DNA from 3 places in the Kitasatospora sp. NPDC059146 genome. Region 2 is predicted to be linked to each of the others. Evidence: riboswitches for the same ligand, from Rfam matches in the RefSeq annotation. Region 2 holds a riboswitch; each other region holds the start of a gene.
What was found. Region 2 has a riboswitch for cyclic di-AMP ahead of ACFXPX_RS30905 (transglycosylase family protein). Riboswitches for the same ligand answer to the same signal wherever they lie in the genome.
Positions count from the first base shown of each region.

Region 1: another riboswitch for cyclic di-AMP. It lies ahead of ACFXPX_RS36035 (NlpC/P60 family protein); the one in region 2 lies ahead of ACFXPX_RS30905 (transglycosylase family protein).
Region 3: another riboswitch for cyclic di-AMP. It lies ahead of ACFXPX_RS35525 (hypothetical protein); the one in region 2 lies ahead of ACFXPX_RS30905 (transglycosylase family protein).

Region 1 is NZ_JBHZCY010000130.1:11,291-15,520, reverse strand. It holds gene ACFXPX_RS36040 (NlpC/P60 family protein) at 1-547, opposite strand, end outside; gene ACFXPX_RS36035 (NlpC/P60 family protein) at 774-1,889, opposite strand; cyclic di-AMP (ydaO/yuaA leader) riboswitch at 1,900-2,055, opposite strand; gene ACFXPX_RS36030 (NlpC/P60 family protein) at 2,395-3,429, opposite strand; gene ACFXPX_RS36025 (NYN domain-containing protein) at 3,651-4,230, opposite strand, start outside.
Region 2 is NZ_JBHZCY010000093.1:19,238-23,467, reverse strand. It holds gene ACFXPX_RS30915 (DUF397 domain-containing protein) at 1-90, opposite strand, end outside; gene ACFXPX_RS30910 (hypothetical protein) at 649-1,599, shown strand; cyclic di-AMP (ydaO/yuaA leader) riboswitch at 2,077-2,247, shown strand; gene ACFXPX_RS30905 (transglycosylase family protein) at 2,255-3,559, shown strand; gene ACFXPX_RS30900 (LacI family DNA-binding transcriptional regulator) at 3,801-4,230, opposite strand, start outside.
Region 3 is NZ_JBHZCY010000126.1:3,494-7,723, forward strand. It holds gene ACFXPX_RS35515 (IclR family transcriptional regulator) at 1-127, shown strand, start outside; gene ACFXPX_RS35520 (hypothetical protein) at 299-907, shown strand; gene ACFXPX_RS35525 (hypothetical protein) at 988-2,328, opposite strand; cyclic di-AMP (ydaO/yuaA leader) riboswitch at 2,336-2,443, opposite strand; gene ACFXPX_RS35530 (MoaF N-terminal domain-containing protein) at 2,888-3,217, shown strand; gene ACFXPX_RS35535 (alpha/beta hydrolase) at 3,291-4,230, opposite strand, start outside.

The DNA of each region.
Region 1 (4,230 bases), on a different contig from region 2:
GCTGCTTGTTCTCGGCGAGCGAGCGGCGGGCCTCGTCCAGTTCGGCGAGCTTGGCGGCGGTCTCGGTGCGCCGCTGGTCGAGCCGGCGCTGACGGGTGACCAGCTCGTGCAGGGTCTCCTGCTGGCGCTCGGCGGCCTGGCCGAGGGTGCGGGCGCGGGTGAGGTAGGCCTCCGGGTCGCTGGAGAGCATCAGCTGGGCGGTCTGGGTCATCCCGCCGCCCCGGTACTCGGCCCCGGCGACCGTGGCGAGGTCCCCGCGCAGCTCGTTGAGCTGCTCCTGGGCGGCGGCGACCTCGCCCTGGAGGATCGTGGTCTCGCCCAGCAGCCGCTTCTGCGCCTCCTGCGCGGCGTTGTACTTCTCCGAGGCCTGTTCGGCCTCGTCGTACAGCTGCTCGACCTGGGCCTTGACGTCCTTGCGGTCGGGCGCGTCCGGCGCCCCGGGGGCGGCCTGGGCGCTGCCGGCGGTCGCCACACCCAGGGCCGTGGTGGCGGCCGCGGTCAGTACCAGCGCACGGGCGAGCAGTTGGGAACGACGGTGCACGGGCATGCGGCAACGGCTCCAGTCCTGCGGCGCGGCCCCGCGGCCGCGCCCCGGTGGGCGGCCGTCGAGCGGGAGTCCGGTGGCAGACGTTAGCGAGTCCGGGCAAGTGAGTCCAAACCCCTACCGACCCGAATATTTGACCCCTAATCGGACACCAGGTCGAGCCGCCGGAAAAGCCGCAGGCCCGGCCCTCCGTGACGGAGGACCGGGCCCGTGAACGCGTGGCCGGGGATCAGACCCGCACGATGGAGGCCAGCGGCATGTTGGAGACGGCCTCGTAGCGCACCGACGCACCCGGCTTGGGAGCGTGCAGCACCTGGCCGTTGCCCGCGTAGATGCCGACGTGGTGGGCGTCGCCGTAGAAGATCAGCATGTCGCCGGGCTGGGCCTGGGAGATGTCCGAGCCGATCCGGGTGCCGGCGCCGGCCTGCTCCTGCGAGGTGCGCGGCAGCGACACCCCGGCCTGGTTGAACGCCCAGACCATCAGGCCGGAGCAGTCGAAGGAGCTGGGGCCGGTGGCGCCCCAGACGTACGGGCTGCCGACCTTGGTGGCGGCGGCGGCCAGCGCGGCGGCACCGTGCGAACTGCCCGGGGCGATCTTGACCGGCGCGGCGGTGGAGCCCGAGCCGAGGTCGCTGCGGCTGCTGTCGCGCGAGGCGCGGTCCGGGGCGGCGGCCTTCGCGGCGGCGTCCGCCTTGGCCTTGGCGTCGGCGGCGGCCTTGTCCTCGGCCGCCTTGATCGCCTGGCGCTCCTGCTCGGTCAGCGTGTTGAGCAGGTCCTGGGCGGCCTTGAGCTTGTTCTGGACCTCGTCCTTGGAGGCCTTCAGCTGCTGGGTCGTGGACTCCAGCTCGCCGAGCTTGCCCTGGGCCTCGGTGCGGTCCTGGTCCAGCTTGCGCTGCTGGTCCTGGAGCTGCTTGAGCTGGTTCTTCTGGGTGCTGCCCGCCTGGTTCAGCGCGCCGGCCTGGTTGAGGAAGTTGTCCGGGCTGGAGGAGAACATCAGCTGGACCGTCGGGGATATGCCCCCGTTGCGGTACTGCTCGCCGGCGATCTCGGCCAGGCCGCCCTGGAGGTCGGTCACCTGGGCCTGCTGGCGGGCCACCTGGTCCTGGAGGCCGGAGACCTGCTTCTCCAGCTCCTGCTGCTTCTCCTGCGCGGCGTTGTACTTCTCGGTCGCCTGCTCGGCCTGCTCGTTGAGCTGGTCGACCTGCTCCTTGACCTGGTCCTTGGTCGGCTGCGGGTCGGCGTGCGCGCCGGACTGCGCGGAGAGCGCGACGGCGGCGGCGGCGAAACCGGTCAGGATCGAGACGCGGGTACGGCTGGCGGGCTTGGGACGACGATGGGACGCCACGAAGGCGGACTCCTTCTTCCTACGCCGCCTACCGGGTGAGCTGACGGGTTCGGGCCGGAAGCATGCCCTACGACGCCTCACCGGCCTCACCTACGGCCGACCTGGCGCCGATTCACCCCGGAGGAACGTGTGGTTCCCCGGCTCCGCTCCACAGCGCCCCCGACTACTGGGCTCCCCTGTCGGGCAGTCGCTTCGACCTGCCCCGCTGTTTCGCGAACTCGGCGGTAACCACCGCCGCCACCCAGGCTGGGTGATCGACTGTGCGGTGGTTCGGAGCACGACCCTAGTAACTGAACCGTGATCCGTTCAAATCCTTGTCAGAAAAAAGACGGAAGATTACCCATGTTCTTTTGTGAAAATGACTGATGGTGATCACCGGCGCACGCAAAGCTGATCGACTCTCACCCTCCGGCCCGCCCGGTCCGCAAACCCGGAGCGCCACCCCCGACCGGAGGTGGCGCGGATCACAGGGCCGGAACCGGCCCCTCGGGGAGGTACCGGAGCGTCAGATCCGGCGGATCGTGTTGATCGACATCGCGTCGGCCTTCATCACCTTCACCACGTCACCGGTGTGCGGCGCGTGGACCACCATGCCGTTGCCGATGTACATCCCGACGTGGTGCATGTCGCCGCCGTAGATCACCAGGTCACCCGGCTGGGCGGTGGCCAGCGTCACGGCGGTCCCGATGTGGCCCTGCTCCTGCGAGGTGCGCGGCAGCGAGACGCCGGCCTGGCCGTACGCCCAGACCATCAGGCCCGAGCAGTCGAAGGTGGAGGGCCCGGTGGCGCCCCACACGTACGGCGAACCCTGCTTGCTCATCGCCTTGGCCACCGCCACGGCGGCGTAGCCGCTGGCCGGCGGCAGGTTGCTGAGGTCGACCCGGTCGGCGCCGCGGGAGGCGCGGTCGTCCTGCTGCTGCTGGGCCCGGAGCGCGGCCCGGTCGGCGGCGCTGAGCGAGTTCAGCAGGTCCTGGGCGGTCTTCAACTTGGTGTTGACGTCCGCCTTGGCCTGGTTGAGGTCCTTGGTGGTGGAGTCCAGGGAGGCGAGCACGGCGGCCGCCTCGGCCTTCTCCTGGTCCAGCCGGCGCTGCTGGTCGAGCAGGCCCTTGAGCGCCTCGGTCTGGGTGGTGCTGGCCTGCTGGACGCTCGACGCCTTGTCCAGGTAGCCGGACGGGTCGGAGGAGAGCATCAGCTGGACGGACGGGTCGATGCCGCCGGTGCGGTACTGCTCGCCCGCGACCTGGGCCAGGCCCACCTGGAGCTGGCTCATCTGGTCCTGGCTGCGGGCCACCTGGTCCTGGAGCTGGTCGGCCTGCTTGCGGAGCTGGTCGGAGCGCTCCTTGGCGCCGTTGTACTTCTCGGCCGCCTGCTCCTGCTCCTGCTGGAGCTGGTCGATCTGCGCCTTGACGTCACTCTTGTTCGGCTGCGGCGCGGCATGCGCGGCGACCTGGGCGGAGAGGGCGACCGCGGTCGCAGCAGCAGCGGTGAGCACGGAGACCCGCGCGCGGCTCGGCTGCTTGGGACGGCGGTGGGAGGCCAAGGGACCGGCTCCTTCTTCCATCGGACTCACCTGATCAGGTGAGATTCCGGAAAATAGGTTTGACGCCAGACCCTAGTGAAGATCTACCCGTTTTGCCACTCCCCCGAAGGCGTGAACTCCGGTTCCCCCACTGACTTCACCGGATCCGCACACCCGCACGGAAGCCCCACTGACCTGCCGTCACAGCCCCCATCCCGACTCCGACCCGGCTCGGGGCCGGCTCAGGGCCGGGCCAGCCGGTTCAGCAGCAGCACCGAGGCCACCGGGCGCGCACCCGCCTTCCGCACGCCCTCCGCGACCTCCCGGTCGGTGGAGACCACCACCACCGGACGGCCCTGCGGCTCGGCCCGGACCAGACGGCGGATCAGCTCGTCCGCGGTCTCGCCGGTCCGGCTGAACCGTACCCGCACCCCGCGCGGCGGCGCCATGATGACCGGTACGTCCAGGTCCTGCCCGTCGAACACACAGGTGACCTCCGCCTGGGTGCGCTGGGCCAGCATCGCCAGCCCGCCCAGCAGCCGGATCCGCTGCTGCTCCAGCGGCAGCGCCGGGTACCCGGTCTTGGTCACGTTGTAGCCGTCCACCACCAGGTGCACCTGGGGGATCGCCAGCAACTGGTCCAGCAGCGCCGGGTCGTCCTCGGCCAGGCCGCGCCGGGCCACGTCGTGCGGCGAGGCCGACCCCGGCACCACCGCCTCCACCAGGTCCGCCGGGCGGAGCTGGGAGACCGGCAGCGCCAGCTCCCGCTGGAGGCCCTGCGCCGACTGCAGCACGGTGTCCAGCAGCAGCCGCAGCCGCATG
Region 2 (4,230 bases):
GCTCTTCTGCCAGACCACCCCCGTGAGGTCGGCGGCGGCCATCCCGTTGTGGGCGTGGTCGGAACCGTGCGTGTCCTGCGAGTCGTGCATAGAAGTCTCCCGAAGAGCTCCGGAGTTGTCGTCCAGCGCGGCGCCCCGGCACCCGCCGAACGAACGGACCGGCCCCGTACCGGCCCGGCACAACGCCTCACTTGACGTGATGATAGCCGCAGTGCACGTGCATCAGCACGGGACATTGCAGGTGCACGAGGCTTTTCGACGGTCGCCGCGAACTCTTCACGGACCCTTCTCCTGACGGTACGTAAACGGACATAGGCGACTGAATCGACGGTTCGTCCATAACCGGCCGTGAGCGGTTCCCCGCTGAATGTTGATCTTCGAATGCCGGGAGTCGCCCTCCCGTGACCCTCCGTCAGGCCGCCCGGCGGCTGTGAGACATCTCACGCGACCCCGGTGCAACGCGCCACCCCGCGGGACACGTCAGGGCAACTGAAGGGCTCCGTACGGGGCTTGGGCGATGAATGTCCGGATTGTGGGCAATCGCCCCGGACCGGAGCGGCCGGGGCACGACCTCCGCACCGCGACCGCCCGAAGCCCGTACGGCAGCCGACTGCAGGCCTGACGGGCAGATGTCCTACGATCTCCGGCATGAGCACCGCAGCCATCCCGGGCGCGCCACTGCCCGTCCGCACTCCAGGTTCCCGTGCGCGGGGGCGCCACCGCCGCCCCGAGCGCCCCGAGATCCGCACCGGCTCGCCGGCCCTGGTGCTCGCCGTACCCGCGACCGCGGGGCCCGAGTCCCGTTCGGTCGTCGAGGAACTCCTCTCGATCGTCCGCAGTGAGCACACCGGCGTCCAGGCCGCGGTCGGCTACCTCCCGGCCGCCGACGCCGCGGCCGCGGACCCGCAGGAGCGCACCGTCGCGGAGCTGCTGGAGGCGGCCGCCGAGGCCGGACTGCCGACGCCCGTGGTGGTGCCGCTGGTCCCGGGCCCGCACGACTTCCTGACCGGGCTTCACGCCCTCGCCGCCCAGTACGGCGCGACCGTCACCGACGCGCTGGGCCCGCACCCGCTGCTGGCCGAGGCCGTCCACGTCCGGCTGTCCGAGGCCGGGCTGGCGCGGGCCGACCGGGCCCGGCTGTTCGCCATCGCGACCGCCGCGGACGGCGTGGTCCTGACCACCGTCGGCGGCGAGGACGCGGCCGCCGCGGCCGGGATCACCGGCGTGCTGCTGGCCGCCCGACTGGCCGTGCCGGTCGTCGCCGCCGCGCTCGACGTGCCCGGCTCGGTCGCCGCCGCCGTCGGCCACCTCCGGGAGACCGGCTCCGAGCGCCCGGCCCTGGCCCCGCTCGTCATCGGCCCGGAGGCGGACCCGGAGCTGCTCGCCACGGCCGCCGAGGAGACCGGCTGCCCGTCGGCCGCGCCGCTGGGCGCCTACCCAACGGTCGGCCAGCTGATCGCCTCCACCTACCTGGCCGCCCTGCCGGTGCCGACGGCGGAGGAGCTCGCCGAGGCGGAGGCGGAGGCCGCGGCCACCGTCGGGGCCGGGGAGGGCTCCCGACGCGCCCACGCGGCCGCCGAAGGGCCCGTGGAGGGCTAGCACGACCCACTGAACGCCCGTCGGCCACCGCCGGCGGACCCGCACTGCCGAAAGGGCCCGGAACGACCTCGTTCCGGGCCCTTTCGCCGTGTTCCGATTCACCCCGCTGGTGCGCTAAGCGGGCAATGCGGCGCAATGTCCGTTTCCAGCTCATTTGTCAATGGACACTCGGCGAATGACGGGCGCGTTCCCCAGCGCGCGATTCACTACCGCTCCCCCGCGCCTCGGGCGCGCGCCCCTTGTGCCCCAACGCTCCGTCACCTCTTTTCTGAGGCGGAGCCAGTTATGAGAATCCGCTGCGATATTGCCGGAAAACGATCATTTACGATCATGAATTACGGCCCATTTGACGTTTTCCACTAAACCGTGATGCGCATCACAGGTATTTGCAGTTTTAACTTAAGTCTGCTTAACGTGCTCCCCGTTCGTGACCACACGGACCCAGTTCATCCGCGACGCCGAGTCCTGCCGTCGGATGTCCTGGCAGCGCGAAATCGCATCACGGCAGGAGCGGGGGAACCACAGGTAAGTCGCCCCGGACCGTTTTCCGGAACGGTCCAGGGCTAGGGGTGAAGCCGCGCCCACAGCGCGGCCGGGCAACTCCAGCCCGAATCCGACAGCTCACCTCGCAGGCGTGGGAGAGGACCGCGTCTTCATGCTGCCTTCCAACGGCAACCGCCTGTCCAGCCGCACCCGTCGCGTGATCGCCGCCCTCGGCGTCGCCGGCGTCGGCCTCACCGTCCCCTGCCTCACCACCGGCACCGCGAACGCCGCCTCCGTCGCCACCTGGGACAAGGTCGCCCAGTGCGAGAGCAGCGGCAACTGGAGCATCAACACCGGCAACGGCTTCTACGGCGGCCTCCAGTTCACCTCCAGCACCTGGGCCGCCTTCGGCGGCACCAGCTACGCGCCGCAGGCCGACCAGGCCACCAAGGACCAGCAGATCTCCGTCGCCGAGAAGGTCCTCGCCTCGCAGGGCCCCGGCGCCTGGCCGGTCTGCTCCGTCCAGGCCGGTCTGACCAAGGGCGGCGCCGCGCCCACCGTCGACACCTCGGCCGGCTCCACCGCGGCCAAGCCCGCGGCCAAGCCCGCCGCCAAGCCGGCCGCCCCGAGCAAGCCGGCCGCGAAGCCCGCCGCCCCCGCGCAGGACCAGGCCCAGGCCTCCGACGACGCCGCGGCCGCCTCCGCCCCGTCCGCCGACAGCACCTGGGCCCAGAAGCGCCAGGCGCAGGCCCAGGCCGGCGGCTACACCGTCGTCGACGGCGACTGGCTGTCCTCGATCGCCGACAAGCACAACGTCCAGGGCGGCTGGCAGCGGCTGTACGACCTCAACCGCAGCACCCTGACCGAGGGCCCGGACACCATCTACCCGGGCCAGCAGCTGACCTTCGGTGACGGCACCTCGGCCCAGGCCGACGGCTCCGCCGCCAAGTCCGGCTCGGACTTCACCTGGTTCGACCGCTCGAAGAAGGCCGGCCAGGCCTCGAACGGCGGTGCCGTGAACGCCAAGCCGACCGCCCAGAGGAAGCCGTCCGCCACCAAGCCCGCGTCGAAGCCCGCCGCCCAGGCGCAGACCCCGGCCCCGGCCCCGGCCGCCTCCGGCAGCATGGCCGCCGCGGTCTCCTTCGCCCAGTCGAAGGTCGGCCAGGCGTACGTCTACGGCGGCACCGGCAACGGCGGCTGGGACTGCTCCGGCCTGACCCAGGCCGCGCTGCGCGCCGCGGGCATCAACATCCCGCGCGTCGCCGCCGACCAGGCCGCCGCCAGCACCCACGTCTCGCTGGACAGCCTGCAGCCGGGCGACCTGCTGTTCTGGTCCAACAACGGCCAGGACTCGGGCGTCTACCACGTCGCCATCTACATCGGCAACGGCCAGTACGTCGAGGCCGCCAACCCGAGCTCGGGCGTCCGTCTCCAGACCGTCGCCAACTGGGCCCCGGACTTCGCCGGCCGGGTCTGAGCGACCAGGGACCGCGCGGCCGCCGACGGCTGACGCCGGAGCCCCGGGAGGAGCCTCCGCTCCTCCCGGGGCTCCGGCGTGCCCGTACACCCAGCCGGTCCGACCGACCGCCGGCCGACCGGACCGGCCGATCTGACAGATCCGGACCGACCGCCCCCGGGCACAGCACGCCGACGGGCCCCGGAGAGCAACCGCCCTCCGGGGCCCGTCGGTCGGCCCGGTCCGCCCGGACCACCCGTTCTCAGCGCGCGCAGGCCCCGGTGGACCCGCGCATCACCAGCTCCGGCTGGAACATGAACTCCCCGCGCTGGGCGGAGTTCCCGCCGACCTCCTCCAGCAGCGCGTCCACCGCCGCCGTCGCCATCGCCTCGACCGGCTGGCGGATGGTGGTCAACGGCGGCTCGGTGAAGGCGATCAGCGGCGAGTCGTCGAAGCCGACCACCGAGACGTCCTGCGGCACCGACAGCCCGCGCTGGCGGACCGCCCGGATCGCGCCGAGCGCCATCATGTCGCTGCCGCAGACGATCGCCGTGCAGCCCTTGTCGAGCAGGGCGCCGGCCGCCGCGTGCCCGCCCTCCACGCTGAACAGCGTGTGGTGGACGAGGTCCTCGGCCTCCTCCCGGCTGCGCCCGAGCACCTCGCGCATCGCCGCCGTGAAGCCCTCGATCTTG
Region 3 (4,230 bases), on a different contig from region 2:
CACCGCGCTCTCCGTCTCCGGCCCGGAGGCCCGGATCCGGGCGCTGGAGGAGCAGGCGGGGGCGTCCGCACTGGTGCCGGTGATGCACCAGATCGCGGCCCGGCTGGGGCAGGTCCTGGCGCCATGACGTTCCGTCAACCCCTTTCAGGCGAACGGTAGATCCGGCGAGGACCGGTGCCCGCCGTTCGAGTGGCGGCGGGCGAGTTGTGCCGCTATCGCGGCCACGGCTCGGACACCCTGGTGCGGGCGCGGCCCGCGACAGCGCGGGCCGCCGGAGCGTGGGAGCAGGGTGGACGGCGTGGAGCAGCACGGAGTACGGGGCGGCGCGGGGCGCAGGAGGTTCGGCCGGGCCGGATTGCTGGCGGCGGTGACGGCGGGCTGCGCGGTGGCCTCACTGGCCGCCGGGCCCTCCTGGGCGGTGCGGCACCCGGTGCCGCGCCCGGATCTGGGGACCGTCGCGCCGGGGGCGCCCGAGGCGTCCACTCTGCCCGCCGTGGTCGCCAAGACGTCCCGCTCCCACCTGGAGGTGGTCCGGATCGACCCGGATCCGGCGCCGCCCGGCGGCGCCACCACCATCCACGCCTTCGTCGCCAATCTCGGCCCGGACACCACCGCCTCACCGCTCACGATCACGGTCACCCTGCCGAACGGGGTGACCCCGGAGGGCCCGTACTTCCCCGACAACTGCGCGGTCATCTCGCGCGGCAGGCAGGTGCGCTGCGTGTTCGGTCCCGGACTGCCGGACGGGCGCAGCGTGACCGCCCTCGTCCCGGTCCGGCTCTCCGACGACCTGGAGCTCGGGATCCTGGAGGGCGGCTCGGTCGAGGTGCGCAGCGCGGACGACCCCGGCGGCAGGGGTCACCGGGAGGAGTTCGACATCAAGGTCGTCGAGACGGCGGGCGACTGACGCGACGGATCGCCCCACCGGTCACCGGCCGCCGGCGAGCGGCTGCCGGACCTCCGGTGACCGGTGGGGCGGGCTCGTGGTTACCGGTAGACGCGGACGTAGTCGGCGGCCATGGTGATCGGGGTGTTCCCCTGCGGGGCCGGGTGGTACTTGCCGGCGCTCACCGAGAGGTTGAGGATCAGGTACGCCGAGAAGTTGGCCCCGACGCCCTTGCCGTCCGAGAACACCTTGACGCCGTTGACGTACCAGTCCACCGAGTTGGCGCCGTAGTAGGTGCCGATGGTCACCCACTGGTCGGTGCCGATGGCGCTCGCGTCGGTGTAGTAGTCGGGGTTGCCGGGGTTGACGTGGTTGGTCAGCTCCAGCAGGTTCGGGTTGTCGGGGTGGTACTCGAAGGAGTCGATCTCCCCGTTGCCGTTCTTCCAGGTCCACAGGGCGGGCCAGGCGCCGGTACCGGCGGGCAGCTTGACCCGGGTCTCGGCGTAGTCGCCGGTCTTGACCTGGAACCCCTCGGCGGAGCCCTCGGTGGTCAGGAAGCCGGTGTTCCAGGACTGCTTGCCGTTCTCCAGCGTCGGCCCGCCCGGGGTGGCGGTGAAGGTGGCGACGCCGTTCGCGACGGTGACGTTGTTCTTGTTCAGCCAGTCGAGCTTGTTGTCGTCCGGGTTGTGGTTCCCGTACTTGTACGAGGTGCTCTTGTCGCCGACCCAGCGCTGGCCCCAGTTGATCGGGCCGTTGAACTCGTCGGACCAGGTCAGCGACTTGCCGGCGATCGGGGAGGACGACGCCGGGGTCGTCGGGGTGGCCGTGGCGGTGGGGGTCGGCGTCGCGGTCGGGCTCGCGGTCGGGGACGCGGTGGGGGACGCGGTCGCGGTGGGCTTCGCCGTCGGGCTCGCGGTCGCGGTCGGGGAGGGGGTGGGCTTCGCCGTCGGGGACGGGGTCGGCGTGGGCGTACCCGTGGCCGAGACCACCAGCTGCTGCGAGGGCAGGTTGTGCCAGGCGCCGCCGAGGTCCTGCCAGAAGCCGAACTGGGTGTACGTCCCGGCGGCCAGGGTGCGGGCGGCGCTGGTGTAGGTGAGTCCGCCGGGGCAGATCTGCACGTTGCTCGCGTTGCCCGGGAAGTCCAGGTTGGTGCCGCGCGCGTCGCGGACGCCCACGCCGACGGTCTTGGCGGTGAAGCAGGACGAGGAGTGCAACGCCAGCGAGGCGGTGCCCGCCTTCCCCGCGACCATGGTGGCGGGGGCGAGGCGGTCCTGGGTGACGGTCGGGCCGGTGGCGGCCTGGGCGCCGGAGACGGACGGCAGGCCGAGCAGGCCGGCACCGGTGATGGCGAGCGCCCCGGTCGTGGCGAGGGCGGTGTTGCGGCCACGGTGGGACGGACGGGCGTGGCGGGGCGCGCGACGGCGCCGGGCAGGCTGGTGCATGGGGGTCCTCTGCCACGCCTGCGAGGTGAGCTGTCGGATTCGGGCTGCAGTTGCCCGGCCGCCTGTGGAGCGGCTTCACCCCTAGCCACGCCCCGCACGCTGGTGCGTACGGGCCGGGCGCTGACCTTGGTTCCCCCGCTCCCGTCCGCTGTGGTGCTCGGGTACTCGCCGGCGGGTGGACGGGACTCGGCGTCCCGGCGGCGGGGTCCGCGACAGCGGACGACGACTGCAGGCTAGGCAGGCCGTCCGTGGACGGACAACCTCATGGGGCCGGTTGTCGCGCAGCTCACAGTGGTGTCGATCAACGACGCTGCGTGGCGGCCGAGTTGATCAATGGAGCCGACGCCGACCCGCGGCCCCGCCGGGCCCGCCCGGGATGGGGGTCACACACGGTGCGCGGCGCGGCGGTGGCGGACCGTGTGTGACCGCCGTGGCGTGGAGCCGCCCGAGTCCGCCCCATCGGATAAATTGGAGCCCTGGGATTTTCCGCGGTGCACAAGAGCACCGGCCGGAGCCGTACGACCCGTCCCCCGTTCCAGAGAAGAGGTTCCGCCCCACCATGACCGCGTCCCTGCCCGCCTTCGCCGGCCGTACCTACGTCTTCCGGGCCGACAACGGCGCGGCCTTCCGCAACTCCTACTCGGCCGACGGCACCCGGCTGCGCTGGGAGGGCCTCGGTGAGTCGGCGGGCCAGTGGGAGGACGTGCGGCTGCACGTCGCCGAGGTCGCGCCGGAGATCTACTTCATCAGCTGGACGGAGCAGAGCGGGATCACCGTCAGTCACGTGATGGACCTCAACGCGCTGACCGTACGGGCCTTCTGGACCTTCGAGGGCGAGGGCGGCCGGGTCGGCCAGCTGCACACCGGGACGCTGGAACGGGTCGCCTGACCGGCGCCGGAACGCACCGAACCCCCGGGAGCCGAGGCTTCCGGGGGTTCGGTGCGTTCCGCGGGCGGCGCCGTCAGACGGTCTGGCCCGGGTGGCCCGGCTGGTTCGGGACCTTGAGGTGCTGGGACAGCCACTCCAGCGAGGACGGCAGCAGGGCGCTCCAGGTCTCGAAGTTGTGGCCGCCGTTCTCGAGCATGCTGTAGGAGACCTTCATCGGGCTCCTCGCGGCGTCGATGAACGCCTCGGTGTCGTGCTTGTAGTTGCCGTCGCCCTTCTTGGTGCCGGCCAGCAGCACGGAGACGTCCGGCTGCGGCATGTTCTTCAACCGCCACATCAGGTCGGCCTCGTCGCGGCGCTGCTTGCTGCCGCCGAAGAGGTCGCCGGTGGTCGGGTCGTCGGCCGCCTCGTAGTACCCGGACAGGGACACGGCGGTCGGGAAGACGTCCGGGTGGCGCATGGCCAGCTTGAGCGCGCAGTAGCCGCCGGTGGAGTTGCCCATGAAGGCCCAGGCCCGGGGGTCGGCCGAGACCCGGTAGCTGGCCTGGATCGCCGACGGGACGTCCTTGGTGAAGTACGTGTCGGACTGGGCGCCGCCCGGGATGTCCTCGCACTCGGTGTCCTGCGGCAGGGCGGGCGAGGGACGCATCAGGACCATGACGGTCGGCTGCATCCGGCCCTCCTGCAGCAGCTTGAGCGCGGCGCCCGGGTAGTTGAAGCGGGTGATCAGGTTCTCGGCGATTCCTGGGAATCCGGTGCTGACGATCACGGCCGGGAACTGCTTCTGCGCGTACTCGGGCTGGAAGTACTGCGGCGGCAGGTAGACGAAGCCCTCGGTCGACAGCCGGCTCTCCTTGCCGTCGATCCGGACCTTGCGGATCTCGCCGGACTGGCCGGGCTCACGGCCCATCGCGCCGCCGCCCTTGACCGACGCCTGGCCTATGGTCTCGACCAGCAGTCGGCCGGAGGCGTCCGCCTTGTTGTGGATGACGACCGGGCCGGTGCTGCCCGTGCCC